DNA from 4 places in the Paenibacillus sp. FSL H8-0168 genome. Region 2 is predicted to be linked to each of the others. Evidence: riboswitches for the same ligand, from Rfam matches in the RefSeq annotation. Region 2 holds a riboswitch; each other region holds the start of a gene.
What was found. Region 2 has a riboswitch for thiamine pyrophosphate ahead of thiC (phosphomethylpyrimidine synthase ThiC). Riboswitches for the same ligand answer to the same signal wherever they lie in the genome.

Region 1: it holds a riboswitch for thiamine pyrophosphate, as region 2 does, so the genes downstream of both, MHI21_RS02400 (ABC transporter substrate-binding protein) here and thiC (phosphomethylpyrimidine synthase ThiC) in region 2, are expected to answer to the same signal.
Region 3: it holds a riboswitch for thiamine pyrophosphate, as region 2 does, so the genes downstream of both, tenA (thiaminase II) here and thiC (phosphomethylpyrimidine synthase ThiC) in region 2, are expected to answer to the same signal.
Region 4: it holds a riboswitch for thiamine pyrophosphate, as region 2 does, so the genes downstream of both, MHI21_RS14145 (thiamine phosphate synthase) here and thiC (phosphomethylpyrimidine synthase ThiC) in region 2, are expected to answer to the same signal.

Annotation. Positions count from the first base shown of each region.
Region 1 covers NZ_CP151948.1:518,192-526,242, reverse strand. Annotated here, with positions in the region: gene MHI21_RS02415 (EAL domain-containing protein) at 1-1,034, opposite strand, end outside; gene MHI21_RS02410 (bifunctional 2',3'-cyclic-nucleotide 2'-phosphodiesterase/3'-nucleotidase) at 1,310-3,412, opposite strand; gene MHI21_RS02405 (pyridoxamine 5'-phosphate oxidase family protein) at 3,633-4,067, opposite strand; TPP riboswitch at 4,338-4,447, shown strand; gene MHI21_RS02400 (ABC transporter substrate-binding protein) at 4,639-5,682, shown strand; gene MHI21_RS02395 (hypothetical protein) at 5,690-5,872, opposite strand; gene MHI21_RS02390 (MTH1187 family thiamine-binding protein) at 6,184-6,477, shown strand; gene MHI21_RS02385 (ABC transporter permease) at 6,474-7,250, shown strand; gene MHI21_RS02380 (ABC transporter ATP-binding protein) at 7,295-8,051, shown strand, end outside.
Region 2 covers NZ_CP151948.1:866,103-874,153, reverse strand. Annotated here, with positions in the region: gene acnA (aconitate hydratase AcnA) at 1-2,302, shown strand, start outside; gene MHI21_RS03995 (YitT family protein) at 2,647-3,483, opposite strand; gene MHI21_RS03990 (hypothetical protein) at 3,990-4,142, shown strand; gene thiC (phosphomethylpyrimidine synthase ThiC) at 4,264-6,108, opposite strand; TPP riboswitch at 6,295-6,407, opposite strand; gene MHI21_RS03980 (IclR family transcriptional regulator) at 6,563-7,306, opposite strand; gene MHI21_RS03975 (alpha/beta hydrolase) at 7,605-8,051, shown strand, end outside.
Region 3 covers NZ_CP151948.1:4,484,347-4,492,397, forward strand. Annotated here, with positions in the region: gene MHI21_RS19745 (glycosyltransferase family 2 protein) at 1-64, opposite strand, end outside; gene MHI21_RS19750 (glycosyltransferase family 4 protein) at 24-1,250, opposite strand; gene MHI21_RS19755 (transporter) at 1,234-2,499, opposite strand; gene MHI21_RS19760 (glycosyltransferase) at 2,504-3,625, opposite strand; gene MHI21_RS19765 (NAD-dependent malic enzyme) at 4,023-5,744, shown strand; TPP riboswitch at 5,837-5,939, shown strand; gene tenA (thiaminase II) at 6,077-6,766, shown strand; gene thiM (hydroxyethylthiazole kinase) at 6,841-7,683, shown strand; gene thiD (bifunctional hydroxymethylpyrimidine kinase/phosphomethylpyrimidine kinase) at 7,680-8,051, shown strand, end outside.
Region 4 covers NZ_CP151948.1:3,208,397-3,216,447, forward strand. Annotated here, with positions in the region: gene MHI21_RS14120 (response regulator transcription factor) at 1-121, opposite strand, end outside; gene MHI21_RS14125 (thiazole biosynthesis adenylyltransferase ThiF) at 263-1,324, opposite strand; gene MHI21_RS14130 (thiazole synthase) at 1,321-2,088, opposite strand; gene thiS (sulfur carrier protein ThiS) at 2,091-2,294, opposite strand; gene thiO (glycine oxidase ThiO) at 2,291-3,439, opposite strand; gene MHI21_RS14145 (thiamine phosphate synthase) at 3,504-4,097, opposite strand; TPP riboswitch at 4,362-4,470, opposite strand; gene MHI21_RS14150 (ABC-F family ATP-binding cassette domain-containing protein) at 4,564-6,117, opposite strand; gene MHI21_RS14155 (hypothetical protein) at 6,302-7,291, opposite strand; gene MHI21_RS14160 (hypothetical protein) at 7,278-7,832, opposite strand; gene MHI21_RS14165 (hypothetical protein) at 7,834-8,051, opposite strand, start outside.

The sequences.
Region 1 (8,051 bases), 350 kb from region 2:
GAGGGCGGACCGGGCTCCGGCTTGCCAAACAAATAACCCTGAGCCAGTGATACACCTGCTTCACGGCAAAATTCAAAATCCTCCATCTGCTCTACGCCTTCAGCCAACACTTGGCCTCCAAAACGAAAAGCCGATTCTACAATCCCTGTAATTTGCCGCTTCTGATCACTGTTACTATGACAGCCGTCAATTATACTGCGGTCAATTTTAACATAATCCGGCTGAAGGCAATTCATAAGCTCTGTCGTAGAATAACCTGCCCCCACATCGTCCAGGGCTACCGAAACTCCTCGATTGCGATATTGATCAAAGATATGATGCAAAAAATTAAGGTCGTCTATTTCTTCCGTTTCTACGACCTCAAATACAAAATCCTTCGTATTCATGGATAACTGATCAATCGTCTCAAAGGTGTGATTCAAGCAATAAGCCGGATTATAAATGGTCGAAGGGAGAAAGTTAATAAAACGTTTAATTCCCGCCGGAAGGCATGTTGCACTTTTTTCAATAGCGGAAATACGAGCCGAGCGATCCAGATGAGCATGCAAACCAGCTTCACGGGCGATTTCAAACAGTCGGAAAGGCTGAAAAGGTCTCTCCGCATGTGACGGACGCAGTAAAAATTCAAACCCGATAATATCCAGCTTATGGTCAACAATAGGTTGCATATGGCTGGAAAAACTTTGATCCTTAATGATATTCACGATATCCGGATGTTGCAGTCTGGCTTGCAATTGACTAAATAAAAGCCAGTCCTCATATCCTTCGACATGATGCAAGCCGGTCACCACAATTTGCATATGGTTCAAGTATTCCTGCGGCAGACGAGCCAGTCCGTTAACCAGCTGTTCCAGCTCTGAACGGCTGTCATAGCGAAACTCTATGCCACCCTCACGCTCATGTTCCTGCTTCATTTGTTCCGATAGCATACCCAAACCATCTAATGCTGGAGTAAGCGACACCCTGGAATGCCTAATTCTGAGAAATCCTTGATCCTTAATAGGTAATATGATGCTGCAATTGCTGCATGTCATAATGGTCCTCCTCGGAACAATTTTCCGGTTTTTTCACCATTATATCACAAATAACTAGAACAAAAGTACTATATAACTACGTGTTTTTACAAAAAACTAGCTTATTCTTAACGACAACTTAGGACTTAAGTATATATTCGACAAAAACAGAAAACTTTTTGCACTCATGATAAATTCGGGGGCTGTTGTTTTTGACATTAAAAAAAGCAGCAAATCTCTTGGTTAAAGAGACTTGCTGCTTCACTCTGATATTGATTAAAAACTAAAGTTCGAAGTTATTTGGACGCCTTTGGCTTCGTTGTTTTAGCTGGTTTAACAGTCGCGGGTTTGGTCGTTTTAACAGCAGGCTTTGCTGTTGCTTTCGCGGGAGCCACAGCTTCCTTTACAGGAGTCGTTGCTGCACTAGGCTTAGCGCCAGCTTTTAAGCTGTATTTGGCAAAGCCGTCTGCCGCGCTGCTCAAGAATGAAATTTGTTGATTTCCTGCCAGCACGTCTTTGGCATCAGGAGAGGACTCGAAAGTAACCTTTGCCTGACCAAAAGGAGCAATAGACCAATTGCCATCCGCCGATGGATTAATCGTTCCGTTCGTACGGATATAGTCAACAATGACCTGGCGACTTTCATCCGGTGCTGCCATCACAATTCGTTTGCCATCTGGGTTGGCCAGTTTGGATGAGGAAGCACGATAGTTATTGGTGGCCACGATAAATTTCTGTGCAGGATCTATCGCTTTTCCATTGTATTGCAGATCCTTGATACGATGAGCTGAAGAATCAATAATAGTTCCCTTGGCATCATATCGTGCAGGCTGAGTTACATCAATCTGGTAATTCACACCGTCAATGACATCAAAATTGTAGGTTGGGAAATCTTTGTTGATCAGCGATTGCTCCTCAGTTTGCTTTGGATCAATGCGGTTGAACTGACCCGCAGACCACTCCAGCCATTCCTGAATTTCAGCACCGGTCACTTCTACAGCATGAACCGTGTTCGGATACACATACAGGTCGGACACATTTTTAATCGCTACCGTACCTTCAGGAATGTTGGTGTAATACTCGGCTCCGTTTCGACCGCCGGCCTTGAATGGAGCGCCTGCCGACAATACGGGAAGTTTTTCGTATTCAGTTCCTTTAAGATGGTTTTGAACATACCATTTCTGTGCATTCGTCACAATTTGAATAGAGGGGTCGTCCTGCACTAATGCAAAATAGCTGGTAATCGGTGCAGTCGTTGTTCCAACAGGTTGACGAATATAATCCAGCGTTCCTTGATGCTCTTCTTTAATCGCATCAACCAGTTTAAAATCAGGAATAAACTGCGTAGCCTGATTGGTGGTACTCACAACCGGACGCACTTGAGACTGAGAGTTGGTTACGTTCCACTCACGGTTTTTCTTTTCCAGGCTCAGATCAATAATGCCCAGATCCTTGCCCCATGAAGAAGCTTCTACTGCTGGTACGCCATTAATGGTTCCTTTATCCAGATCTACCCCGCTCATATCTTTAAAATCTGGACCTGGGAAAGATTTGTGAGCATGCCCAAACAGAATCGCGTTAATTCCGTCCACCTTGCTCAAATATTTAACGGCATTCTCCATCATTGGCGTTTGCGGCACATCTTCATAGCCTGTATGTGCAAGCACGACAATAATGTCAGCCCCTTCTGTTTTCATTTGAGGAATAAACTTTTTGGCTGTTTCCACAATATCCTTTGTAACGACCTTATCCTTTAAATTGGCTTCATCCCACTGCATAATTTGAGGTGTGACCAAGCCGATGACACCCACTCTGAGTGTATGCTCTTCGCCCTTCTCATCCATTACTGTTTTATCAAGAATCTGATAAGGGGTAAAATAATTTTTAGTAGCTTGGCCCTCTTTATCAACATAAACGTTCGCATTTACATAAGGAAAATCAGCTCCCTTGAGCGACTTCTCCAGAAAGTCGAGACCGTAGTTGAATTCATGGTTGCCCACTGTAGCTGCATCATAGCCCATCAAATTCATCATCTTGTAGACCGGATGGACACCGCCTTCTTTCTCAAAGGTTTTGTTTCTGGCCATATAATCGCCTAATGGGTTGCCCTGCAGCAAATCACCGTTATCGAACAGCATACTGTTTCTTGTTTCACTACGTGCCTTCTGGATCAAACTGGCTGTACTAACCAAGCCATATTCGTTGGTTTCTTTGTCCGAATAGTAATCATAGTTCATCAGCGACGCATGAATATCCGTTGTTTCCATGATCCGCAAATTCACCGTAGCGCTATCGCGAGAATCGCTAGCTGCCCAGGATGGAGCGGCCGAAAACACCAGCATGCTACAAGCTACAACGGCTGCTGTAAACCCTTTAAACCAATTTTTACGAAATAACAAAATATACCCCTCCTCATTAAGGTGTATGCCTCATATACATACTTTTGCACATATATGTAAGCCTTGAACCCACCATTTCTATTTTAATCCAACGCCACGCAAAAGAGTAGTCATTTACTTAAATTATTTATGAAAAAATAATTAATTTTCTCAAAAATAAAAAACCAGCAAACCTCCTAAAAAACTCGGAGATTCACTGGTTTATCCATTTATATTCTCATTATTTATTCCACACTTGGCGCTCCGTTTGCTGACCCACATACTCAATGCGAGTCGGATTCACGTCCAGAATGACATAATCGGGATCATCCGGTCCGGAAAACCATTCCTTCAAGGAATCGTTCCACACTTGTTTGCGGAGCCCCTCATCAGCTGTAATCTGGACAGTAGCCTCCACTTCTACGACTTCCTTTGTACCGCCAACTTCATAACCCAGCAGCAGATAAGCATTCGGATTATCCTTTAGCTCATCCACTTTATGCGTTTTGCGATCTGTCGCCAGATGAATGTTCATTCCATCGTTAAAAAGGGCCATATAGCGTACTTTCGGTTTGCCACCCTCTACCGTACCTAACGAGCAAAATTTGTTGTTATCCAAAGCCTTCACAATGGCTTGTTCTAGTTGGCTGCGATCCAATGTTTCCGTTTTACCCACAGTACAACAACTCCTTTTCACGAATTAGAATTCTCTACGGCCATGCCATTGGGCACCAGCCCATCTGAACCTACCTGCGCAGCTGTTCTGAAAATAACATGACCCGATCAGATCGGATTGATGCATGCTCATTTTCAGATCAAAGCTCACAGTAAAAGTGTACCCTGTCGTTCGGCAAATGAACCGTCATCTCTTCCTCCATGCTGGACAGACCCGCATTCAAGGCATATAATCGTCGTAGTAAACCCGAATAAATGAACCCATTAAACCATACAATGCCAGGGGTGCTGGAATCGGCCGGCTGAGAGTGTGTCCCAAGACACTGACCCTTACAACCTGATCTGGGTAATGCCAGCGTAGGAATGCTTAAGCAAGATGTGCCTTTTTTACATAGGACCATCCCTTACTTTGGTATATACAAGCGCAAGCGTCCCGGAACCTCGGGGCGCTTTTTTGTTGAAGATTAAGTTGTTGGAAAGATCGCGTCCGACAGATGTTATTTTTATGAAAATGGGGAACCTAAGCTGTCTGATTGGACGGATAACGGGTAATTAAAGGAGAGAACACAACGATGAAGCGCATGAAAATGTTAAGCCTGGGACTGATCAGTCTGTGGCTCATGGCCCTGACCCTGACCGCTTGCGGTGGAAGTCCCTCCACATCCCAAGAAGCGGCTCCCGCTACCAACACTCAAACGTCTACTCCGGCAGAGGAGCTCAAAGATGTTAAAGTCGTGCTCGACTGGACACCCAATACGAATCATACGGGACTCTATGTTGCCAAGGACAAAGGATTTTACGAAAAAGCGGGTTTGAATGTTCAAATTATTCAACCTGGTTCAGGCGGAGCCGATCAAATGGTTGCCTCTAATGCTGCACCTTTTGGTATCAGCTACCAAGAAGGCATCACACAGGCTCGTACGCAAGGCGTGCCGCTTGTATCCATCGCTGCAGTGATTCAGCATAATACCTCAGGCTTCGCAGCCCCGGTAGATCGCGGAATTAAGAGCCCGAAAGATTTTGAAGGTAAAAAATACGGCGGTTGGGGCTCTCCCGTAGAAGAAGCGGTCATGAAATCCATCATGGATTCAGACAAAGGCGATGTGAGCAAAGTGAAGATCGTCAACATGGGCAATGCAGACTATTTTACAGCCGTGAAGCGGGATATCGACTTTGCCTGGATTTTCTACGCATGGACCGGAATTGAGGCCCAGCTTCGAGGTGAGCCATTGGATATGCTGTATGTAAAAGATTATTCCAAAAGCCTCGATTACTATACACCTGTAATTGTGAGCAACGAACAGACAATAAAAAATGATCCAGAACTGGTCAAAGCGTTCATGGACGCTACCGCACAAGGCTATGAATACACTATCGCCCATCCAGAAGAAGCCGCGCACATCTTAGGCAAAGCTGTACCGGAGCTGGATAAAAAACTGGTACTTGCCAGCCAAAAATGGCTAAGCCCGCGTTATCAAGACGATGCCGCGCAATGGGGTGTGCAAAAAGCGGAGGTATGGCAAAACTATTCGGACTGGATGTACGAACGCAAGCTGCTCAGCAAGCCTTTGGAAGTGGATAAAGCCTTCACAAACGACTTCTTGCCCAAGCGCTGATCATTTGTTAAAACGCAAAATAAGACCGAACTAAAGAAGTGAACGAAGCGCCACTACGCAGTCGGATGGTGCCTCCCATCGCTGTTGTACCCAGATTTCTTTTATGAATATCCAGAAGTTGAAATCTGGGTACAAAGGCGAATGTTAACGCTTGTACAGCACCATTCCGCCCACTTCGTTCTCGTTCCACTTGGTTTATTCTTTAGTCTCATAGTGTCTAAGCGCAAAAGCAGGTACGCTTATGTGAGAAAAATACAAAATACCGTACAACCTGGCTTTAAAAATAAGGTGCTTTTAAGGCAGTTGGCAGCGTAGCGGTTCATTTGAATCTGGAGAAGCGAAGCGTTCGCCTTTGCCGTTGGATTTTTACCTTTAAAATTTAATTCAAAGAATCCCAAGGCAACAGCGATCGTAAGATCAAATGAAACGCGAAGCGGTCTCCCCCGCCTTAAACCAATTTATTTTCCTATAACTTAAACAATAAAGGACAGGTGAATTTTCATGGCTAACACACTGCTCAGTATTCAAGTAATCCCTAAAACTCCTAATAACGAGGACTCTTACCCGTATGTAGATAAGGCGATTGAGGTCATTCAGCGCTCCGGCGTCAAACATCAGGTGAATCCATTGGATACGACCATGGAGGGCGAGCTCGACGAGTTGCTGAAAGTGGTTAAAGAAATGCACGAGGCTTTGACGGAAGCGGGCAGTCCCAGCGTCATTTCACAGATCAAAATCGCACATAACCCACAAGGCATCAGCATGAACAAGCTGACCGAGAAATATCGCCCATGAATCCGAAAGGCAAGAACGCATCCTGGTGGAAAAGCGTATGGCCGCCCCTTGTGGCGGTCCTCTTCTTTTTAACGGCCTGGCAGGGGGCGGTTTCCTATTTACATATTGAATCCTGGCTACTGCCAGCTCCATCTCTAATCGTACAAGAGGGCATGGGGCAATCGGCGTTGCTTGGAGCCCATACATGGGCTACGATTCGTCTGACACTTGCGGGATTCGCAATAGGGACAGCAACGGGACTGTTGATCGCCATCGTTCTTCATACCATTCCTTTTCTCAAATCTGCTCTATACCCGCTCTTGATCCTTAGCCAAAACATTCCGATCATCGCTCTGGGTCCGCTGCTCATGGTGTGGTTTGGTTTTGGCGTGCTGCCCAAGCTCATGGTCATTACCTTAGTATGCTTTTTTCCCGTGGCTGTAGCGGCCATGGACGGGCTGACTCGAACAGACCGTACGATGATGAACTATATGCGGATGTCGGGTGCAAGCCGCATGTCTATTTTTATGAAGCTGGAGCTGCCACATTCCCTGCCGCAAGTCTTTTCTGGCGTTAAAATTGCTGCTACCTACAGTGTGATGGGCGCGATCATTGCCGAATGGATCGGAGCTAGTGAAGGAATTGGGTATTATATGCTGCTGCAAAAATCGGCCTATCGCACGGACCTCATTTTTGCTGCCATCGGCATTATTGTCGCACTCAGCTTACTCATGTTTGTGGTTATTTTACTACTGGAGAAATGGTTGGTTCGCTGGAAACCCGATCGAGAGTAGCTTCCTCCTTGAATTAAATACAGCAAAGAAAGGACGTGGCGCGTATGAGTCTGCATCCAATTGACTTATCATCACACAACGTGGCTAATGAACAACGAGCCGGGGAACAACAGAGTCCTTCAACTGCTCCTCCTGCTTTGGAATTGGACGGGATCAGCCTTGCCTTCCGCGAAAAGCGAAGCTTACTGCCCGTTCTGCAGGATGTATCCCTCACAGTCAATCCAGGAGAATTCGTTTCCCTCATCGGTCCGTCAGGCAGCGGCAAAAGCACGCTATTTCACATCATCGGCGGGCTACTCAAACCACAGCAGGGACGTATCCGTATGCACGGACGGGACATGACTGGTGAACGTGGGCATATCAGCTATATGCCGCAGCAGCCCGCCCTTTTCCCGTGGCGCACCACGCTGGACAACGTACTGCTTGGGCAGGAAAATGCTCCACGTAAAACTACAGCAGTCCCCCCTCAGTACACCAGTGAACACGAGCGTCGCAAAGAAGCCTTGCAATGGCTCGAACAGGTTGGACTTGGTAAATTCGCCAAGGCGTATCCACATACGCTGTCTGGTGGAATGCAACAGCGCGCAGCCTTTCTACGAGCACTACTCAGCCCGCAGGAATTAATGCTGCTGGATGAGCCGTTCAGCGCACTCGATGCGCTGACACGTGCAGACATGCAGCAATGGTTATTACGCATGTGGGAGAAGAACCGCCGTTCTGTGCTGTTTATTACCCACAGCATTGAAGAAGCGCTGCTGCTCTCCGACCGCATCTATGTGCTGTCGGCGCGACCTGCTTCGG
Region 2 (8,051 bases):
TGGTACCAGTGATGCGCTGGATTACAATATTAATGTAGAGTTTGAACGCAACGAGGAGCGGTACCGTTTTCTGCGTTGGGCGCAAACGGCGTTCAACAACTTCCGGGCCGTTCCGCCATCCACCGGTATCGTCCATCAGGTCAATCTGGAGTATCTCGCCTCCGTTGCCGCTACCAAAACCATTGACGGTGAAACGGTCGTCTTTCCAGATTCCCTCGTAGGAACAGACTCCCATACCACGATGATTAACGGGCTGGGTGTTGTAGGCTGGGGTGTCGGCGGGATCGAGGCAGAGGCGGGTATGCTGGGGCAGCCGCTGTATTTTGTCACTCCCGATGTGATTGGCTTCAAACTGACAGGTAGCCTGTCGGAAGGCTCCACCGCCACCGATCTGGCGCTCACTGTTACACAAATGCTGCGTAAAAAAGGCGTAGTCGGCAAATTCGTGGAATTTTACGGGCCTGGTCTGGCTAACATCAGTTTGGCTGACCGTGCGACAGTTGCCAACATGGCACCGGAATACGGCGCAACGATTGGCTTCTTCCCAGTCGATGCGGAAACGCTGGCCTACCTGCGCAGCACCGGACGTTCCGATGAGCAAGTAAGCCTCGTAGAGGAATATTACAAAGCCCAAGGCATGTTCCGCACATCCGATACACCGGACCCTGTGTTCAGTGATACCATTGAGCTGGATCTGGCTTCGGTTGTACCGAGTCTCGCCGGACCCAAACGTCCGCAGGACCGTGTTGAGCTTAGCCGCATGAAAGAAACGTTCGAAGGCATTATCCGTACCCCGGTGGACAAGGGCGGCTATGGACTGAGCGATGAAAAAATCGCACAGAAGATTCCGCTGACCCATCCGGACGGCTCCACCAGCGAGTTGGGTACAGGAGCAGTCGTTATTGCGGCTATCACAAGCTGCACGAATACATCCAATCCAAGCGTTATGCTCGGTGCGGGCTTGCTGGCCAAAAAAGCAGTGCAGCGTGGGCTCAAAAAGCCAGGCTATGTTAAAACAAGCTTGACACCGGGCTCCCTCGTCGTGACGGAATACCTGCAAAAAGCCGGATTAATCGGACCGCTCGAAGCCCTCGGCTTCCATGTAGCAGGCTACGGCTGCGCAACCTGTATCGGTAACTCCGGCCCACTTCCTGACGAAGTGAGTCAAGCCATCACAGACAATGATTTGACGGTTAGCGCAGTTATTTCTGGCAACCGGAACTTTGAAGGCCGTGTGCATGCACAGGTCAAAGCCAACTATCTCGGCTCACCGCCACTGGTTGTCGCTTATGCGCTGGCAGGCACGGTGAACATTGATTTGGTGAATGATCCTCTCGGTTACGATCAGGACAATCAGCCTGTCTACCTGAAAGATATCTGGCCCACTTCCGAGGAGATCAAGGAAGCCATCAGCCTGTCTCTCAGCCCGGATATGTTCCGTCGTAAATATGAGAATGTATTTACTGCTAACGAAAAATGGAACTCCATTCCGGTTCCTGAAGGCGAACTATATGAATGGGATGAAAAATCAACTTATATTCAAAATCCACCATTCTTTGAAAAACTTCAGGATGGCGTGCAGGATATCAAGGAAATCCGTAATGCCCGTGTGCTTGCCCTGTTGAATGATTCGGTCACAACGGACCATATCTCACCAGCAGGCAACATTGCCCCTTCAAGCCCGGCAGGACTGTACTTGAAGGAACATGGCGTGGAACGCAAGGACTTCAACTCCTACGGCTCCCGTCGCGGTAACCACGAGGTCATGATGCGCGGTACATTCGCCAACATCCGTATCCGCAACAATGTGGCTCCAGGTACTGAAGGCGGCGTGACCAAATACTTGCCAACGGATGAGGAAATGTCCATCTATGATGCATCCATGAAATATCAGGCAGCCGATCAGAACCTGATCGTCATTGCTGGTAAGGAATACGGCACAGGCAGCTCTCGTGACTGGGCGGCCAAAGGTACGCTTCTGCTGGGCGTTAAGGCTGTCATTGCCGAAAGCTTCGAGCGGATTCACCGCAGTAACCTGGTCGGCATGGGTGTACTGCCTCTGCAATTCCAGGAGGGCTATGGCTGGTCCAGCCTGGGCCTGAACGGTCGTGAAACGTTTGACATTCTTGGCATCGACAATGACGTGAAGCCTGGTCAAGAGCTTACAGTGGTGGCTAAACGCGAGGATGGCACAAAGTTCGAATTCCCGGTAATTGCCCGTCTAGACAGCACCGTCGATATCGACTACTACCACAACGGTGGTATTCTGCAAACCGTATTGCGTCAGATGATCGAAAGCTAAGTTTATGAACTTCATATGTAAAGAACCCCCGTTTTGCAGATAAAGCTGCAATCGGGGGTATTTTTTTATTTATACAAACCGAACTTAAGAGTTACCTATAGCGCCACTGCGCAGTCGGATGGTGCTTCCCATCGCCACCGCCCCCGGATTTCTTGAATAAGCCCCTAATCCAGGGTAGAAATCCGGGGACAAAAGCGACCGCTTCGCTTGTACAGCACCATTCCGCCTACTCCGTTTTGATATTCATTTTTCAAGTTCATCTTATTTATATAAAACAAAAAAAGTCGATCCCTCAGGACCGACTTCTAGCCACGTTCTCTTATAACCTTACCTTCGCACGCGAGCTACTTCGAAATATCCAGAAAGCCCTCTCCAAACACGTCCCGCACGTCATGAATGGTAATGAATGCTGCTGTGTCGATGGCTTTCACTATCTTTTTAAGCGCTGACACCTCTTGTTTACTAATGACGATATACAGCACTTCTTTTGGATTTTTAGTGTAATATCCGTGGCCTGACAGGACGGTAACTCCACGATCCATTTTTGTGATAACCATCTCGGCAATTTTATCTTGGTGCTCCGAAATGATCATGACCGCTTTTTTCGGGTTCAGTCCTTCGATCATGAAGTCCATCACCTTTGTACCAACGTACAAAATAACGATAGTTAGCATCAATTTTTCCGGACCAATAATAAAATAGGAAGAGAATGCGACAATCAAATCAAAAAACAGCAAGCCATAGCTGATATTCCAATCCAGATACTTGTTGGCAATCCGGGCTAAAATGACCGTTCCCGCCGTAGTGCCACCTACCCGTACGATTAAGCCAATGCCGACCCCCACCAAAACTCCGGCAAATACAGCATTAATCGTCGGCTCATGCGAATCAATCCGCCAGTTGACCGTTAAATGTAAAAACAGCGAGTTAAAAGCGACCGCAATTATAGTGTACAGGGTCGTTCTCTTGTCCAAAAATTTATATCCGACAATCAACAGCAAGCCATTGATCACCAGATTGACGATCGAGGGAGACCACTGAAACAGGTAGTACAAAATGATCGTAACCCCTGTAACGCCCCCCTCGCCAAACTCATTCGGGATCACAAACAGATTAACAGCTAGCGCGAAAAAAAACGCACCCAGAATAATAAATGCGATATCTGCAATACTTTTTTTCATATATGCTCTAATCCTTTCTATAACATTTCAAAGGATGAATCGCCAGATGGATTGGCTGACTCTTGTTGCCAAAATACGCTGACAACCAGTTCATGGTATCTACTACCAAACATAAAGTCAATACAACTTTGACACTTTAATTCGCCACCAGACTGCCTCAATCCTGACTTGGATTCCGCAAAATTCTCCTTTTACAAGGTTATTCGACAAAAAAACACAATCCCGACTACTAAACTAAGAAAACGGGCCTCTAGCCCTTGTTTTAGACCTAGGCACATTTTCCTCTAAAACGACCATCCTCCTAATCGACATTTTGGACACATATGACCATCTTCCTGTTTTATGTCAAAAGCGTTTTACTTTGAAAAAATGTGGGTATAATGATTGAAACATTACCAAGCAACCTACATAGCATTACGACATCAAGTACATACAAATAGTCCTATACAGACGTTCTAAGCAACTCAATCTGAATTTGACAATATGGAATTGGAGGAATGACCTACATGAATACAATGAACTTAACCGTCCACACCCTGATGCCCTTTCACCACCAATACCAACGTGCCAACGCGGTGAGTATGCAGAAGAAAGAAGATAGCTCGGAAAAGAAGCTCAGCTTTCAGGACATTTTAAATGAAAAAATGGGTAAAAAATAAGGCGCCGTTTATCCGGTTGCATGATCCGCTTTACATAAGCTAAAAAGCCGTAGTTTCCTACATCGACTGTAGAGAACCACGGCTTTTTTAATTCATTTGTTCCTAAACTCACACGTTCGTCTTACTGACCTCCATCCCGATACTGCTCTGCCTTCTCACGCATCCCGGCAGCTACTGCTTCTTGAGTGTTCAGCCCCTTATCCGCTGCATAGGCGCGAATGTCCTGCGTGATGCGCATACTACAAAATTTGGGACCACACATCGAGCAAAAATGTGCTTCCTTGGCGCCCTCTGCCGGTAGCGTTTCATCATGGTAAGACAAGGCCCGCTCGGGATCAAGCGACAGATTGAACTGATCCCGCCACCGGAACTCAAAGCGTGCCTTGGACAAAGCATCATCCCGCTGCTGCGCCCGTGGATGACCCTTCGCCAGATCGGCAGCATGTGCCGCAATTTTGTAGGTAATGACACCCTCGCGGACATCATCCTTATTGGGCAGACCCAAATGCTCCTTAGGCGTAACATAGCACAGCATGGACGTCCCGAACCAACCGATCATCGCCGCCCCGATGGCTGAAGTAATATGATCATATCCGGGGGCAATATCCGTCGTGAGCGGTCCCAAGGTATAGAAAGGAGCTTCCTTACAAATCTCCATTTGTAAATCCACATTCTCTTTGATTTTATGCATAGGGACATGTCCTGGCCCTTCAATCATAACCTGAACATCGTGCTTCCATGCGATTTGCGTTAGCTCGCCCAACGTTTCTAGCTCTGCAAACTGTGCTTCATCATTCGCATCATAGATACTACCTGGACGTAGACCATCCCCGAGAGAAAAGGCCACATCATAGGCTTTCATAATTTCGCAGATTTCTTCAAAATGCGTATACAAAAAATTCTCCTGATGGTGCGCAAGGCACCAGGCTGCCATGATCGACCCGCCCCGGGATACAATTCCCGTCATTCTATTCGCCGTCATCGGTATATATCGCAGCAATACACCCGCATGAATTGTAAAATAGTCCACTCCCTGCTCCGCTTGCTCAATCAGCGTATCGCGATACAGCTCCCACGTCAGCGCTTCTGCTTCGCCGTTCACCTTTTCAAGTGCCTGATACAGCGGTACAGTCCCAATCGGTACAGGAGAATTCCGAATGATCCATTCACGTGTTGTATGGATATTACGGCCTGTGGACAGGTCCATAACCGTATCGGAGCCCCAACGCACAGCCCAGGTCATTTTTTCCACTTCCTCCTCGATGGAGGAGGTAACCGCAGAATTACCAATGTTCGCATTGATCTTCACGTGAAAATGACGCCCAATGACCATTGGCTCACTTTCCGGGTGATTGATATTCGAAGGCAAAATGGCTCGTCCAGCCGCCAATTCCTGCCGTACAAACTCAGGCTCGACCCCTTCGCGGATCGCCGCAAATTCCATTTCGGGCGTAATGATCCCTCGCCGTGCATAATGCATTTGCGTCACTGTACGCCCTTGCGAAGCACGAAGCGGACGGTTGGTCACGCCGGGAAATTCCACTGTCTCCCGTTTGGAGCCAGGTTTCAGTCCATTATCCTCCGGCTTGACGGCGCGTCCCTCGTAAGCCTCCACATCGCCCCGTTCCAGTGCCCAAGCTCGCCGTAATGGAGGCAGGCCCTGACGGATATCGACCTGATAGGCTTGGTCGGTCATGGGACCGCTTGTATCATATACACGCAATGGCTCATGATGCTCCGTGCCCTGCGGCGTATGTGTAGGATGAAGAGCAATTTCGCGCTCTGGCACGGCAATGTCCGGCCGTGAGCCTTGACTATATACCTTACGGCTCCCTGGAAAGGGCGTTACCCCACTGGCTTGCTCCCTGTTTGTCTTCTCTACCTCAACTTCTTTTGTTCCTACCAATCTTACTTCTGCTGATTTCAATTCTGTTCCTTTTGTTCCTTCTGCTTCTGTCGGCTTCATTGTCCATTCCTCCCGTTTCGATGAAATGACACACCGATCCGGAACCATTCCCAGGGTGGCGCTGATCTATGCAAAAAAGCCGGTTCCCCAGGGAACCGGCTAATCTAACGAGACAGCTATCCAGACAGTACGCATATGGAGTAATCCATTCCAATGCGCCACTGAAGACAGCAGCCGCGTATACATTTCAATGGCCGATTACTTCCCTACGCTGGTATGATCCAGATCAGGTGCAAAGGGTCCGGAATCTTGCACGATTCCATCTCAGCCCGGCATTACAGGCTCCCCCAGTAACTGTGATACTTCTATTCACATGAGGCGGATATAACAGACATCCCGCCTTCCTTACCAGACTACTTCAAATTTATGGCTTTGGCAACCCTTTTAGGTTCCCTTTACCAAGGAGACGTTCCCCATCAAATCACTCTGCTTGCTTCAACTGTGTTCATTCTTGTTACGGGAGCATAAGCCCCATTTCCTTCGCCGCTTCGATCAAAATCGGAGCAAAGTCATGTAGCGTCTCGGGTGCAAGTCGACTGACCGGGCCAGATACAGATAAAGCCGCAGTGACCTGTCCCTTCCGGTTCACAATTGGCGCTGCCACAGCAGCAGCCCCTGGTTCCCGTTCTTCATAGCTGGTCGCATAGCCTTTCTCGCGAATGTCCTGCAGCTGGGCTTTATAGACCTCCGGGTCTACTGAGGGCGGCCATTCATCCCCGCTTAGCAGGGCTTCCAGCTCCTGCGGCGGCATAAAGGCCGCCAGCACCTTGCTGGAGGCCCCTACAGCCAGCGGCATACGCGCACCTACAGGCGCGACCCTGCGGATCGCCTGATTGCTCTGCACGGCTTGTATGCGAATACGCATGCTGCCGTCCCGTAAGTACAAGCTGACCGTCTCACCCAGACGGTCACGTAGTCCTTCCATTGCAGGTTGTAACAGCACCGCCGGCTCGTCACTTTGGGACAAATGCGTGGATAGCTCCCAAATGCGGAAGCCCAGTCGATATTTTTCCGTTTCGGCATTCCGAACGACAAAGCCCCGATCCTCCAACGTAGTCAGCAGCCGATGAACCGTGCTTTTATGTAGACCAATTTTGGAGGCAATCTCCGTCAGGCCAAGATCCGAATTTGCGGTAAAACACAGCAGTATATCAAGTGCACGCTCTACAGCGCGAACGGTTAATTTACGGTCTTCCATCGTGAACCGCTCCTCTTGTATCCATATTCGTTTCACACTATGAAACATGGTTACATAAATTATATAGAATAGTCGCGGCTACTGTAAACCGATGTTTTTGTGACAACCATATTACAGAACGAGAACAAACATCGACAATTCTTTGCATCATTTTTACTTTTCCGGTTCAGGCGTTGACTTTGGATAATCCCCATCATACGATAATAGGTATCTATACGGACCTACACTACTATTTTCAAGTGGAATTATACCTAAATTCTATGAAACGAAGATCAATTTTATATAAGGAGGCTCTTACATGATTTCGACATCCCAGCGCAACGCTCAGCTACAGACCGCTGTTCAGGAGCCGTCCACCCCACTCTTTAATCCCCGTCTGCTGCGGTTCAAGCACGTTGTGATTGCTCTGCTGCTGTCGGTCGTCTTTTTTCTGTTGTTTTGTTTTATTGCCTTGCATGCTTACATCGCATGGGTACTTACGAATCCCACCGTTGCACCACTGTACTCTAATCCGATGCAGGCCAAAAACATGCCTTATGAGGAAGTCAGCTTCCCTGCCAAGGATGGTAGCCGCATCGTACAAGGCTGGTATATCCCGGCGGATCAATCGCGGAAAACGATTATTTTCAGTCATGGCTATGGGGCTAACCGCGAAGAAAGCTGGATTCCCATGTATGATCTGGCGCATTATGCCCACAGTTTGAACTTTAATGTGGTCATGTTCGATTATGGATTTGCGTCACAA
Region 3 (8,051 bases), 2.2 Mb from region 2:
GCAAACAAGGCTCTATCGTCCGCTCATTGTTGTACGTGGAGAAGAGAATGACCACTTTGTCCACTCTGTTCCGCCTCCTCTACCCAATCTTCCATCAACTGCTCAAACGCAGCAGCCGTATGATCAAAATGGAATCTTAACGCATATTGATACGCCCGCTCACGGATGGCCATGTAATCTTCGCCGCCCTTCGCTGCTCTTTCCATTTGTTCAGATAATCCCCGGATGTCGCCGTGAAAGCATAGATACCCGCTTTTTCCGAAATCCGTTGCATCCACCAGCCCCGGTGAATTGCTGACAATGCTGGGCGTTCCAACGGCTGCCGCTTCGGTAATCGTCAACCCCCAGCCTTCACGCAAGGAAGGAAACACCAGCGCGTGGGAACGACTCATCAGCTCCAGCTTATGCTCTGCTGAAACAAATCCGTAAAAGGTAATATCGGCTTGCGATTGCCCCTGTTCATCCGGTTCTCCGTATGTTAATCCATATCGTTTCATAATCGGCAACAATTGTTCTGCCACATAGGTTTTATCGGTTTTTCCGGCAATCCATAACATAGCCTGAGGGAACTTTTCCTTGAGCTGCCCAAAGGCCTCAACAACCAGATCAATGCCTTTATATTTGACGAAGCGCCCAGCATACATGAAGGTCGGATTAGGCTCCTTCGTTAAAAATTGTTCGCGCGGCCAATGATCAAACTCAATGCCTTCCGGTAAAAGATGGACACGATCCGGGTGAAAGCCCAGCTTAAGTAGATCGTATCGAGTAGACGGAGATACCGTAAGCGTCCGATCCTTACGAGCCAGCTTAAGCATCAAGGGCTCCATATGAAACCCAATAACATTTAGCGGGAATTTGGCGTTCTCAAACCATATCTCCCTTGTTAGCTGATGTATGAAAAAGATCCGCTTGGATGCCTCCACCCAAAATCGGGTAAAGAATTGATGCGTATTTGCCTGGTTAATCACATAATCGATCTTCCTTCGATGACGACGGTAATAGCGCATCGCATAATAAATAACACTGTATATGTTCCCTTTTCGAATATACGTAATACCGTCAATAACTTCATGCTCAGACATCCCCTCAAATTGAGGTGAAAAATGAATGAATTGGAAGCGGCCTTGCTGTGAGCGTTTAAGCATTTCGTGGGTGAAAATTTCTGCTCCCCCGCTTTTAGGTGAACGAATGTCACGCCAGGAAAGCAATAGAACTACGGTTTTACCGTCCTGTTCATGTATGGTATTCATGGGGTAAATCCCCCTTTATCTTTATTTTGAACAAATGCACATAGGCGTCTATCACAAAGTAGAGAGCCATAGCTCCGTAAACAATGAACTCAGATAGCAAAAAATCTACCGGGTCTGTGTGGGCTATATGAAAGGCTACTAATAAGGCCGCGGCTCCTGCCATCAGACTAAACATAAATTTGCGTCTGCCCACCAATACGTGCACATGCACAAAAAACAGTACGATGGAAAATAGCCAGTACACCCATCCTCCCCATGGAATATAAGTCTTGGCCGATTGGTAAGAGGCTCCGAATAATATGGGAATAGAGGATGGGAACACAAAGGTCGTGCCCACATATACACAGATCGCGGCTACAGCCATTAATCCGGCATAGACGGCAATCAACTTGCCCAAAGCTTGGCGGTCATGCCCCTGCGCACCGATCTTTGGAATAAAGGCAGCAATGAGGCTATACGAAACGTAATAGACCAACTGGCTGTACTTCAGCGCAATGGCATAGCTGCTGGCCTGCTCGGGAAAGTAATGCTGTACATACAACATGTCGATGGAGATGCAAAACAAAATAAATAAATTCGTCATAAGGCTATCGGTGAAATCCTGACCCAATGATTTCCATAGCCCAGAAGGGATATGTTCTCCACTGTATGTGAAAAGGGACAAGCCGCGAGCCGAAACGATCCAGCCGTGGAGCAGCGACAGCAACATTCCTCCACAGCTCGCTAACAGTAGGGCTTCCAGCTTTAACCCCAGTGCAGCCAGAACAAAAAACAGGCTCAGCTTCCCTAATACCTCAATGTAATAGTTCACATTGAGCGCCAACATGCGTTCCCTGCCCTGTAAATCTCCGCGGCACGAACTCACAAGAATATGCAGTCCGATCAAGCCATACAGCATGAACAGCGGGCCGGATTCGACGCCTAATAGCGAACGCAGTAACGGATGAAAGATGAGTAAAATGATCATGGCAAGCACGGTTAGCACCAGAGGTGCTTTGAGTAATAGAGAACCGAGCGGTAAGCTTCGTAGCGCAAGCTTTTGGTCTCCCTTAGAGACCAGTTTGGCAGTTAATAGCTGGATGGATAAACCCAAAACGGATAAAAGCGCAAAAAGCGCCAGCAGCGCATTCGCCTGGCCATAAGCTTGTCCGGTAAGATACCAGCTCGCTGCAATGTGGAAGAAAAAATTAAATCCGTTAAGCAGCACATTAAAGAGAGGAAACATCAACGATCGTACTCGGTTGTTCACGTTGTTATCTCACCCGCCGATCCAGTCGCCAAATATCAATGATGGAGCGCAAAAAACGAATAGAATCCTTCCAGACATGGATGTGCGAGCCATCCCTGTCAATACATTTGACGGGTAATTGCAGCACACGAAGCTGGAGTCGCTTGGCAATAAACATCATTTCCAAATCCAACGCCAGTCCGAGCTGTTCCTTTAAATGCGGAAACATTCGCTTCACTGCAACCGAACTCATCACTTTAAGCCCAGTCTGGGAATCCACCACACCTGTGGGTAAAAAAGGACGGGAAATGACTCGCTTACCAAAGCTGACGACAGATCGCAATAAAGATCGATTCTCAGCGGTCATATCCTTGGTTCCGATCACGACATCATAATAGCCCTGCTGAACAACATTAATCATTCTGGCAATATCCTCAATAAAAAAGGAGTCATCTGCGTCCACAAATACGTAGTAATCCGCACCAATGGTCCGCATCCCTTCCAGATACGTCCCTGCCTTACGTGTATTGCGTCCCAATTCCCTTGTTTGAAGCAGCGGGCTAAGATTCTGATTAATCCGGTTTACGGACAAGTCCGTGGCTGCCTCCAGCGCTTTAATCAAGGCATTCGTACCATCGTAGCTGCCATCATCAATGAGATAAATCGAACCTTCAATAATATGGCTGCGGATAAAGACCTGCAATCGTTCAGCAAAGGTTTTGACATGAACAAAACGTTGCTCTTCGTTATATACAGACAAGATAAATGCAATATGTTGGCTTTTGGTCGAATACTCGGGATAGAGCAAGCTTTGTATTTCCGAGAGCATTTCTTCGTTGTCATTGGCTTGCCAAAATAGCAGCCGCAAACGACCTACTCCGATGATTTGCACCATATGCTGATCACTGAACGGAAATGTTACATCCGTCACCAGTAACAATGGCATTTGCGGAAATTGGCTACGGATCTGATTGGCTTTCCGTACTGCCTGCCCCGGCTCCCTATAATCAATCAGGCAACAACATGCGTTCTCGTAGACTGAAGCTGCCTCCGTGTCCTCGCACTGTATAAATTGGTAAAAACAAATCACATTGGGATAATCAATAGCCCTGTCATTATCGCTAAAAATGGCTATAGGTCCCTGCACACAAACCTCTCCTTTTCCTCCGAATAGTTCTATTTTGTTGAAAAAGAATTAAGAATGTTTGCTTATAGGGATTAAATTAATGTCCAAATGCTTCATATTTTCTTAACAAAATAGCTGACACTCCATGATATATATGGAGATAAGAGAAGAAAAACTAATTTTCATATTTGATAAAAACAGAGCACTTAGACCTGATTCATTAGAACCAAAGTCATCAGGAATGGTTAGCGAGTCTATATTGAAAGTTAGTTCTTTTATATCGTTAGAAAGAAACAAATATGGTTATTTTGTCATAGATAAATGCAAGAATAAAACATATTTGCACGTCCATACTATGGACAACATGTCATCTTTCGTTATGAATAGTTATGAAAATGAAGAGAAGGAAGGTCTTTCTATGGAAGCATTTTATGTCAATCGCGATGGGTCATTATCTACTCCATTACGGGGAAAGGATGTGTTGGCAAATCCCCTTTTGAACAAAGGTGTCGCTTTTACAGAAGAAGAACGCAAGGAGCTGGGTTTGGAAGGAATCCTTCCTCCAACCGTCCTTTCATTGGAGAAACAGAGCGTACGGGCATATCAGCAGTTTCTGGCACAACCCACCATGCTGCGAAAAAATGCTTCTCTCAACGACCTTCACAACCGAAATGTCGTACTCTACTACCGGCTGCTAACCGATCATTTGAGTGAAATGCTGCCCGTAGTCTACACGCCGACCGTAGGAACCGCGATTCAAGAATATAGTCACGAGTACAACCGCCCTGGAGGCATATATTTGTCGATAGATAACCCGAATGGCATTGGACAAGCATTCTATAATTCCGGTTTGAGCGGCCATGATGTGGATCTGATCGTCGTGACAGATTCCGAAAGTATTTTAGGGATTGGTGACTGGGGAGTCGGGGGGATTAACATTGCTATCGGCAAGCTTGCAGTGTATACGGCTGCGGCAGGCATTCATCCCGGGCGGGTGCTGCCAATTGTACTAGATGTAGGTACAAATAATGAAAAGCTGCTGAATGATCCACTGTACATCGGAAACCGCCATAAACGGGTTCGCGGAGAAGCCTATAACCAGTTTATTGATACTTTTATCAGCAAAACGTTAGCGCAATTCCCAAAGGCGCTTTTACATTGGGAAGACGTGGGCAGCGTAAATGCACGCCATATTATAGGAAAATACGGTCAAAGCATACTCACCTTCAACGATGATATACAAGGTACAGGAGCGGTGACCTTGGCTGCGATTCTTTCGGCGGTGGGTGTCACCAAGACTCCGCTGCGTGAACAAAAAATACTTGTTTTCGGCCCAGGGGCAGCAGGAATCGGTAATGCTGATCAAATTCGGGGTGCTATGATCGAGGACGGCCTTTCCGCAGAAGATTCCTTCAAGTCCTTTTGGGCCTTTGATTATCGCGGGCTGTTAATGGAAGATATGGAAGACGTATTGGAATATCAGAAACCGTATGTGCGCAAAAAGGATGAAGTCAGCTCATGGACCCGGTCGGGTGACGGCAAAATACCACTGCTAGAGGTCATCCGTCAGGTGAAGCCTACGATATTGATTGGAACTTCCGGTGTAGCAGGTGCCTTTTCTGAAGAGATCATCAAGGAGATGGCAAAACATGTAGAACGCCCGATCATTATGCCCATGTCCAATCCTACAAACCTTGCAGAAGCAGTACCCGAGGATTTGATCCGGTGGACCGATGGCAAAGCACTGATTGCAACCGGAAGTCCTTTTGAGCCCGTCACCTATAACGGTACGAAATTTGAGATTGGACAGGCGAACAATGCCTTTGTTTTTCCGGGACTGGGTCTGGGTGCGATTGTGGTTAAAGCCAAAAGGATTACCCCTGCGATGTTTACAGCGGCAGCAGTTGCTGTTGCCAATGGTGTAGATTCGAATACGCCTGGCGGTGCGCTACTCCCTCATATCCGAAAATTACGCGAAGTTTCGTACGCTGTTGCGATTGCGGTTGCAAAAGCCGCGATACAGGATCAGGTAGCTCAGGCGCACATTTCAGATGTGGAACAAGCTATACGAGATGCAATGTGGAAACCGGAATATGCCAAGGTCAAAGCTGTGGAAAGTGTAATTCATCACCCTCACTAAGCTCAAAACACCTAACTAGAGGAAATTTCATATTTTGCACACTATGTTTGACATAGCGTATGAACGTATGTACAGTAATAGTCAAAAGAATAGAAGTCCACTAGGGGAGCCGCTATGGCTGAGACAAGAACGTATCTTGGACCCTTTGAACCTGATCTAGTTCGTACTAGCGTAGGAAAGTGGAGCCTTCGTATATAAGGTTTCAAGCGTTTTTTGCGTATTGGGCCTATTGTTGAAGCCGCTCCCATTTTTCCGGGGCGGCTTTTTAGCGTTGTTCCGGAATTATATTCTTACAGGACTTCTTGCTCTTCAATTTGATGGAGGTGGGGAAATTGAGTTTTACACAAGAACTCCGTCGGCAGGCGGACGGCATTTTTCAAGCGATTTTTGAGCACCCCTTTGTGAGAGGTATTGCTGAAGGAAGTTTGACAAGGGGACAGCTGATTCACTATGTAAAACAGGACTTTGAATATTTGAACGCCTACATGCGGATATACGGCATCGCAATCTCCAAATGCACCAATCGGGAGGATATGGCTGTATTAAATGAACAAATCTCTTTTATTCTCCACAGCGAGGTTCATCCGCATCAAAATTTCTGTGCTGTCGCAGGGGTGACCTATGAAGAGTTGCAGGGATATCCGCTCGCTCCGTCGGCTCATCACTATATCCGTCACATGCTGACGGTTGCGCATGAGGGTAGCCTGGGCGAGATCTTGGCTGTGCTGCTGCCATGTATGTGGACGTATGCCGAGATTGGTCGCAGGCTGCTGGATGAAGTAAAGCCGGATGAGTCTCATCCGTTCTATGAATGGATTGGCTTCTATGGAGACCAGCTTGATGATACAACACTCAAGTTCCGAGAACGTGTAGATGCTTGGGCGAAAGACGCAACGGCTGCTGAGCGGGAGCGGATGATTGAGCATTTTATACTGAGCTGCCAGCTGGAATATAAGTTCTGGGATATGGCTTATAAGCAGGAAGAATGGCCGGTCCAGATGCAGGCAGCGGTCTTGGAATAGTCAGCCTGGCGATTCGATGCGTGAAGTACGGTTAATGCCCTGTTGAACCACCAACTATAGAGAGGATAATCATTATGAGTACATGGAAAAAAAGTTATTCGGATCTCCTGACGAAGGTACAAAACAGCAAACCCCTCGTTCACAATATGACCAATGTGGTAGTCACCAACTTTACGGCCAACGGTCTGTATGCATTGGGCGCCTCCCCGGTGATGGCCTATGCACCTGAGGAAGTAGCAGATATGGCAAAAATAGCAGGCGCCGTCGTGTTAAACATCGGTACACTGAACCGCGAACTGGTGGATGCCATGATCATTGCTGGACAATCGGCGAATGCACACGGTGTTCCGGTGCTGCTAGATCCGGTCGGTGCGGGAGCAACGAGCTTTAGAACTGAATCGGCACTGCGAATCCTGAGTGAAGTCAAAATCTCATTGGTGCGGGGCAATGCAGCCGAAGTCGCACATCTTGTTGGAGAAGCGCGTGAGATTAAAGGCGTAGATGCCGGTGACAGTGCTGACAGCGACCATGTCGATCTGGCAATTCGGGCTGCTCGAACGCTCAATACGATGGTTGTCATTACTGGAAAAGAGGACGTCATCACCGATGGGGCCGAAGCACGAATGATTAGCGGCGGAGACGCGCTCCTCACGAAGGTAACCGGAGCAGGCTGTCTGCTGACCTCTGTGTTAGGTGCCTTTGCAGCTGTTGAACCCAACCTGCTGCTCGCAGGTACAGCAGGTTTGGCATTTTACGGTGCAGCAGCTTCTCGAGCCGCAGCACGTACCGCAGAGCTGGGGCCCGGCAGCTTCCAGATTGCCTTTCTCGACGAGCTGGCCAAACTGCATACAGGTTCACTAGAGGGGCATGTCTCGATCCATGAAGCCGGAACAACAGCAGCAGGTGGTGCGCGATGACAGACGTTCGTGTACCCAGAGCGCTGACGATTGCTGGTTCGGACAGTGGCGGCGGGGCTGGAATTCAAGCTGATCTCAAAACCTTTCAAGAACTTGGCGTGTACGGCATGTCGGCTATTACAGCCGTTACCGTACAGAATACCTTAGGAGTCCACGGCGTATATCCGCTACCAGAGGAAGCAACAGCAGAACAGATCGAAGCCGTAGGATTAGACCTTGGAGTGGATGCCCTGAAGACTGGTATGCTGTTTAATGCCGGCATCATCCGTCTTGTGAGCGAGCAGATCCGAAAGTTCGGCTGGAAAAAGGTCGTCGTCGATCCCGTGATGATTGCCAAGGGAGGCGCTGAACTGCTGCAACTGGAAGCG
Region 4 (8,051 bases), 2.3 Mb from region 2:
CATAAGAGCTTGCATCTGTCGTATTGCTAACATGAATCACCTGATAACCTGCCTGCTCCAATGGATGAACAAATACGGCAGACGCTTCATTTACATCCACAAGTAAAATTAACGGGCTCATCTTTTCACCCACCTGTTTTGGATATAGCATTACATATTGGATACGAACAAGTTTGTTATAAGCCATTAAAGCATATTAATATTATTGTAACAAAAAAGCAGAAAATCATTCTCCAAAAGAATGGCTTTCTGCTTTCATGGTTTAACCCAAATAGCGATGATACAGACTTCTTGCTTTTGCCACGTCCTTTGTCCCATGGATCAACGCTCTGCCATCTGCAAAAACAACCAAGCGATACTCGCTTGTACTAAAGGAAACCAAAAACGGATTCTGCTCTACTTTTCCTTCTCCCAAAGAAGCAAATCTATCTGCTATTTCTGCAAGATTCAGATGTGTCGGGTTTGCTGGTCTAATTTGAACGGTATCCCTACCGCACAAAACATCTGTCTTCTGCCGATGAGAGGCCGACAAGTAGGGATACGTCGGTTGGTTGCCGCAAGAAGGACAATTCTCCTTTTTAAGACTATCTACTGCTATCGTAACATACTCATTGTTCCACAAATCAAACGAAAGCAGCTTTCCTCTCAAATCTTCTGGATATCCACCAAGAAGTTTGAAAGCTTCCGTAGTTTGGTTAGCCGTGACCATCTGTACGGCCTGCGGAATAATCCCGGCGGTATCACAGGTTTCCCCACCAAACGGTACAGTTCCCAGCAGACAGTGAAGACAAGGCGTTTGACCCGGTAAGATGGTATAGGTTACACCATAGCTGCCCACACATCCCCCATAAATCCAAGGTATCCGATGCTTGAGTGCCATGTCGTTCATAAGAAGTCGGGTATCGAAATTATCGGTTGCATCCATCATGAGATCTACCCCCTGGATCAACTCTTCCAACTCTTCCACCCCAACATCCAGTACATGTCCGTGTATAACCGTTTCAGAATTAATATCCTTTAATCTTCGCTGAGCAGCTACTGCTTTGGGATATCTTTGCGCAGCATCACTTTCCTGAAAAAGCTGCTGGCGCTGCAAATTGCTCCATTCCACATAATCCCGGTCTACGAGGCTCACTGTACCTACGCCCCCACGAACGAGCGTTTCCGCAATACCTGTACCTAACGCTCCGGCACCTATGATTAGTACGTGGGAAGAAGCAAGCCGGCGTTGTCCTGTCGGTCCAAAGGGCGCGAATCTTTCCTGTCTGGAATAACGGTCACTTGGATGTGTTTCTCCTACACCGGATTTGTCAGTTACCTTCATGCCTGAACCATACCTTCTGTCGGACTGCTTGCTGAAGCGTAACGTTTTACAGGAATCATCCCCGCCTCAAAACCATACCTTCCAGCACGAACAGCCAGTTTCATGGCCTCGGCCATTTTTACTGGGTCCTTCGCTCCTGATACGGCTGTGTTCAACAAAACAGCATCTGCCCCTAACTGCATCGCCATTGCCGCGTCACCGGGTGAGCGAATACCCGCATCGACAATAACCGGAACCTCCGCCTGTTCAATAATTAGCTCTAATGAAAACGGATTGAGCAAACCATGTCCTGTACCAATCGGTGAAGCTCCAGGCATAACGGCGTGTACTCCAAGCTCTTGTAGCCTCTTTGCTAGAATCACATCGTCCGATATGTAGGGCAGCACGATAAAGCCTTCTTCTAACAGCTTATCACTAGCTTTCAACGTTTCAAAAGGGTCAGGGAGCAGTGTCTTGCTATCCCCAATGACTTCCACCTTAATCATATCGCACAGGCCGGAGGCTTTTGCCAATTTGGCAATACGAATCGCCTCCTCTGCTGTTGTAGCCCCTGCTGTGTTGGGAAGAAGTGTATACCGGCTCAAATCCAGCATATCGAGAAAATGCTGCTTATCCCGTTCCTCCAAGTTCAATCTCCGTACAGCAAACGTCAATATTTCCGTCTCAGCAGCCTCTACGGCTTGGGATTGGATATCCAGATCAGAGAATTTTCCTGTTCCCAACAACAACCTCGAGGTAAAAGATGCTTTTCCAATGGTTAACATAATCAACCGCCTCCCACAAAATGTACAATCTCTAGGCAATCTCCATCCTTCAGTACCGCTTCATCATGATCTTCACGGCTCAATATATGCCGATTCAGCTCCACCACTACGGTTTTCACCTTTACATCAAGCTCATGTAGCAATTGATTCACATGAGTGATTCGATTAGAAAAGGTCATGCTCTGGCCGTTAATCGTCAGCTTCATAAGCTTTTCTCCTTGAGGAGCTCAGAAGAAAAACTACTTATCCCAAGTTCTGCTGCACCAGCCCCGCTAAGCATAGCTGCCATCGCACGCCCGGTAGCATCACTCAGCAGGACACCGTTGCGATAATGCCCGACTGCAGCATATACGCCCTCGACCTCAGGAACAGTGCCTATAAAAGGGTAACCTGATGCAGCCTGCGGACGTAAGCCCGCCCAAGTGCGTATAAAAGAAGCTTCACGGACGCGCGGCAGCCAGGCAGAGGCACGTGCCAGCAAGCCCTTCAAGCCTCCTACGGTCACTTGTTCGTCATATTGATGCGGAAGGCTCGTTGCCCCAATCCAAAGCTCGTTATTCTGTTTAGGCACGAGGTAAATATCATCAGCATAAATGGTGTATTCTAATGGGTGATCCTTCAAGGAGACCGCTACTGCTTCGCCCTTGACCGGATAAAGTGGATATTCAAACCCAACCTGCGCCAGTAATTTCATGCTATCCAAGCCTCCAGCAATAATGACCTGATCGCAGGAAAAAAAGCCGCTATCTGTTCGGACACCGCAAACTCGACCATCCTGTATGACCAGTTGCTCTGCCCGTGTACCAGACCATACCGTTGCTCCCAGCACCGCAGCAGCACCTGCATAAGCACGACAAAGCTGGACAGGAGCCACTTGTGTCTCCTTTGAACGATATATTGCTCCGATCGCTTGTTCATCCAAACCTGGAATTCGTCGGGCCAATTCCCTCGCATCCCACCAGATAGGACAATCATACTCTCGCGTTTTAGCAGCTTTCCAGCGTTTTTGGCCTTCAGTTTCCGTACGGAAAGGGGTCACAAATCCTTCTGTACGGAATTCCACCGAAATACCCGACAAACGCTCCAGATCACAGACAAGCTCAGGGAATGCATCTCGACTTCTGCGAGCAAATCGTGCCAGCTCAGAGTCGGTGAACTCTTCACTTTCCGCTGCCAGCATTCCAACCGCTGCTCCTGAGGCTCCCTCACCCGGGATCAATCGTTCCAGCATGATCGTACTTCTTCCCTCCTTGGCCACATGATAAGCAATGGAACTGCCGATGACACCTCCACCTATGACCAAGCATTCAGCATGTCCTATCGCTCTTGCCTCTGTGTGTATCTTTAGCATTTGTTCCGTGTCTCCTCTCCATAAACCATTCTGCTTTCAGCTTGCCTCTACTCTCGTTTTCTCGCTACAGGCTGTGAACTACAAGATCTGCCATTCGCCTATATTCCATCGCAGCTGCAACGGGCGACTCAGCCTCCCATATACCAGACATCACCGCAATTCCGCTTGCTCCGGCCATATAAAGCTCCGGGATATGGTGCGGTTGTATGCCGCCCAGCGCGATCACCGGAATGTTCGACAGCCTGCAAATATGTTCAAGCTGAGCTAAACCCCGCGGTACAATACCGGGCTTACAATGGGTCTCATATACGTGACCATAAAGTACATAGTCTGCTCCTGCCTGCTCGGCAGTCTGCGCCTCCTCCAAGGAATGCACAGACACTCCACAGCGTGTACTCTTTGAAAGTAGGCCTTTCACATCCACAACAGGTAATCCATTAGCTGGTAGCTGGACGGTTCCAACCAAAGTAAGTAAAGCTACATCCACACGATCATTTACTACAATTTGTTGCAAAGGAACTTCCTGCTCCACCATGCTGCGAGTCAAAGAAAGCAATGCAGAGGCACCATTCTGTTTTAAACGTGCGTGTACATAATGAACATACGGACAAATCATAGCAGCCACTCGGGCGGCTTGTGCAATAGTGCCCTTTTCCATCGAAATTGCGTGTAATTCGATTTTGTCTTCACCTCACATTGGATTAAAGGATTTAAGCTTAGCAGCCACGTCTACCAGCAGTAATGAAAGGGGATTGTATGTGAATCCGTCTACGGAAGCTCGAACAACTTAAAATGAACGAAACGCAAAAAAACCACTTCCCCAAGGAAGTGGTTTAACGAACGTCCAATAATCGAACGGACCATGATATCCGTATACGTGTATCGTCCCACGCACAAACAAAATAAAGATGGTGTTGCCTTGTTTGTACGGCGCTCACTTCCCTACGCTGGCATAACCCAGATCAGGTGCAAAGGGTCCGAAATCCATTTATTCCGTCTCAGCCGCATGGGCGGCTCCCCTAGTGTGACTATTTTATTGTATAAGCTATAGATAGCTTAGCATATTTTCCTAATTCTGCAAACCCCACTTCGTGTGAAATATGCAGAACTGGATTTAACTGATTTTAGTTAACTTTACTTGACCACTCTTCCACATTCCACGTTTTGGTTACCCAATCCTCGTAAAAGTCCGGTTCGTGAGATACAAGCAATACCGTCCCTTTGTATTCCTTCAAGGCACGTTTCAGCTCATCCTTTGCTTTAACATCCAAGTGGTTGGTAGGCTCATCGAACAATACCCAGTTGCTTTCACGCATTAACAGTTTGCAAAGACGGACTTTAGCCTGTTCTCCACCACTAAGCGCAGATAGCGGACGTGTGATATGCTCATTTTTCAAACCGCAGCGCGCCAAATGCGCTCGTACTTCATGCTGGTTCAAATGCGGAAATTCATTCCACACGTCGTCAATCGGTGTAATTTTCTCTGCCTTTACTTCCTGCTCAAAATAAGCGGGCTGCAAAAAATCACCTTGATAGGTTTTTCCACTGATTGGCGGAATTTTTCCCAATATGGTTTTGAGCAATGTCGATTTACCGACACCGTTGTAGCCAACAATTGCAATTTTTTCGCCACGTTCAATCGTCATGGACATTTTAGGCAAAAGGGCATGTGTATAACCAATCTCAAAATCAATACCCTCAAATACCGTCTTTCCGCTTGCACGTGCCTCTTTGAATTGAAAGGTTGGTTTTGCGGCTTCTTCAGGCTTATCAATACGTTCGATCCGATCAAGCTGCTTTTCACGGCTCTTTGCTCGGCCTGAGGTAGAAGCACGCGCTTTATTACGCTGAATAAAATCTTCCTGTTTCTTAATAAAGTCCTGTTGCTTCTCATAAGCATCAATATGCTGAGCTTTGTTCAGATCCGCCATTTCAAGAAACTTTTCATAGTTAGCTGAATAACGGGTCATCTTGGCAAATTCAAGATGGTAAATAACATTAACGACCTGGTTCATAAACTCAGTATCATGTGAAATAAGAATAAAAGCATAGGGATAATCCTTCAAATAGCGCGTAAGCCATTCAATATGCTCTACATCCAAATAGTTGGTAGGCTCATCCAAGAGCAGGACATTCGGTTTTTCCAACAGCAACTTAGCAAGAAGCACCTTTGTCCGTTGCCCGCCACTAAGTGCAGATACATCCCGATCCAGTCCTATGGCCGACAGACCTAGTCCATTCGCCATTTCTTCAACCTTCACATCAATGAGGTAAAAATCCCCCATATCCAGTTGCTCCTGAATTTCACCCATCTGTTCCAGCAACACTTCCAACTCTTCAGGAGAAGCATCCCCCATTTTGTCAGTAATCTGCATCATTTCCTTTTCCAATTCCAACAAAGGAAGAAAAGCGTCTTTTAATACATCACGTACCGTTTTGCCCGGTGTCAGCTTGGTGTGCTGATCCAGATAACCGTAACGTACACGTGGAGTCCATTCCACTTTACCCTCATCCTTAAGCAATTTTCCAGTGAGAATGTTCATGAGTGTCGATTTACCAACACCATTAGCTCCTACCAAACCTACACGTTCCCCCGCAAGCAATCGAAAGGAAACATTTTTAAATAATGCGCGGTCCCCAAAGTTGTGGGATACATTTTCTACAGTCAATAAACTCATAAGCTGTTTTTGGCTCCTTATTGTCATCGGCGTTGCCGACTGTTCTTATTTCATATGCATTTCGTTTCTTTCAAAGCTTTATTGTAGCACATTCTGCAACCATATCGGAATATTGAAAACAGTGAATTTTAAGGTTTTTTGGTATGGATCTGCCTAAAAAAACAAAAACCACCCATGAGGGTGATTATTTTAAGCCGTTATAACATTTGTACTCAAAGTATCCCGCAGCTGCTGCAGACTTCTCATTCGTAAAACGTTCACTAGCTTTAAAGGGAGCTGGACATGAATCTCTATAAAAATACTTCATTCCAGTATCTAGTTCTATGCCACCGATAATGTCTTGCTTTCTGACGACTCTCCCACCACCAAATCCATAGTTATTGTAATACCTGTCTCCGACCGGAATGCCCTGGATAAACGCGATCAGACCCACATCATCTACCGTGTTGTACCACTCCTCTTGCGGAATGATCGGTAGTGTGAATGTATAGGATATGCCGTTACGTGCAGCTTTTTCGTTATGGACATTAATAATTCGCGCCAGGTCCTCTTGGACGCTGCCAACAATGGTGGAACGACGTATTTGTTCAAAAGTTTCTGAATTATTCAGTAAAGATATAGGAGTCTGATCCTGAAGTTCCTTTTGAAAGCCCTCCACCCACCTGTGATTCCGCGCATCGTATGCGTGTACATAATTATCCAAGGTGAACCCCACACTGTTGCCTACTGAATCAACATAGGCATATGGCTTTTTTTCGCTCCATTTGTGTCCAATAGCAGCTTGTCCATGCTCGTCTGTATAGACTTCTGAAGTGAACGCATAATAACCGTCATAATCCAGAATTACAATGACTGGTATGTAATCCAATAATGCACGTTGTGCTACTATATCCTCATCAATGCCTATATTAAGAAAAAGGGTGTGCAGGAACGTGTGCAGCGCTGCTTCTTTATCTACACGAAAAAACTTATCCGATCCGTATCCGGCCTCGCGTTCCTGACGTTCATTCTGTGAGAGCACGACCCCTGCATCCTGAACTGCGGTACGAAGAGCCGACGTATATTTCATTTCTAGCTGCTGCACATCACGCTGATTCTGCACCCGTAGGTCACTAACTACACCAAAGGGCAAGAACAAAAGTATAAATATGACTGCAAAATCAGTAATCTTCATTCAGAACCATGCCCCCGTAAGAAGCTGTAACTGCCGGCTTGCCGCTATTTGCCCCACCGAGAAGCCATGATTTGTACAAGTCCGCAGGAGTCCGATTCGTATTATGTAACCGGACCGTAAAATAATCCCCGGCCATCAAGGTATACCGACGTGTCTGATCTGATTTTGGCTGCTGATTGCCAGGAAACAGTACAGGCAAGATTTGCGGATTATAGTACCCATCATATACAGATTCATAATTGCCCAGAAAACTGTCTGGCTTCGCGGCATCTGCATAGTCCGGTACATACTTTTTGTGCATATGCTCCAAGTCAACTTCGTACGTATTGCCTGTCAATTCCAGATCACGCATAAAATCGTTATACATCGTCGGTGTAATGTAACCTTTGGTTCTTACCATATCAACAAAACGTACAGTTGAATGATATGTATTTAACCCGGATATATCATCCTGCCGTTCAGCAGCTTGAGCTGCGGGTACGATGTACAAAAGCAATACAGCGAGCAGCGCCCCCAACAACTTGGATATTGTTTGAACCACTTCAGTCTTCCCCCAATTTCTCAAAACGTACAGATGTTATGTCCCCATTCCCATTACGCTGTGGGTACATGGAATATAAAGAGGAAGCATCCAGGGTAGATACATCAGGCTCAAACGGTTCAGAATATACATCGTACTCTGTCCCGTCGACTTGAATCGAAATCCCCTCCTGTAAGTTCATGCGAATTGCCTGTATGACCTGAGTTCCTTTAATCCGTT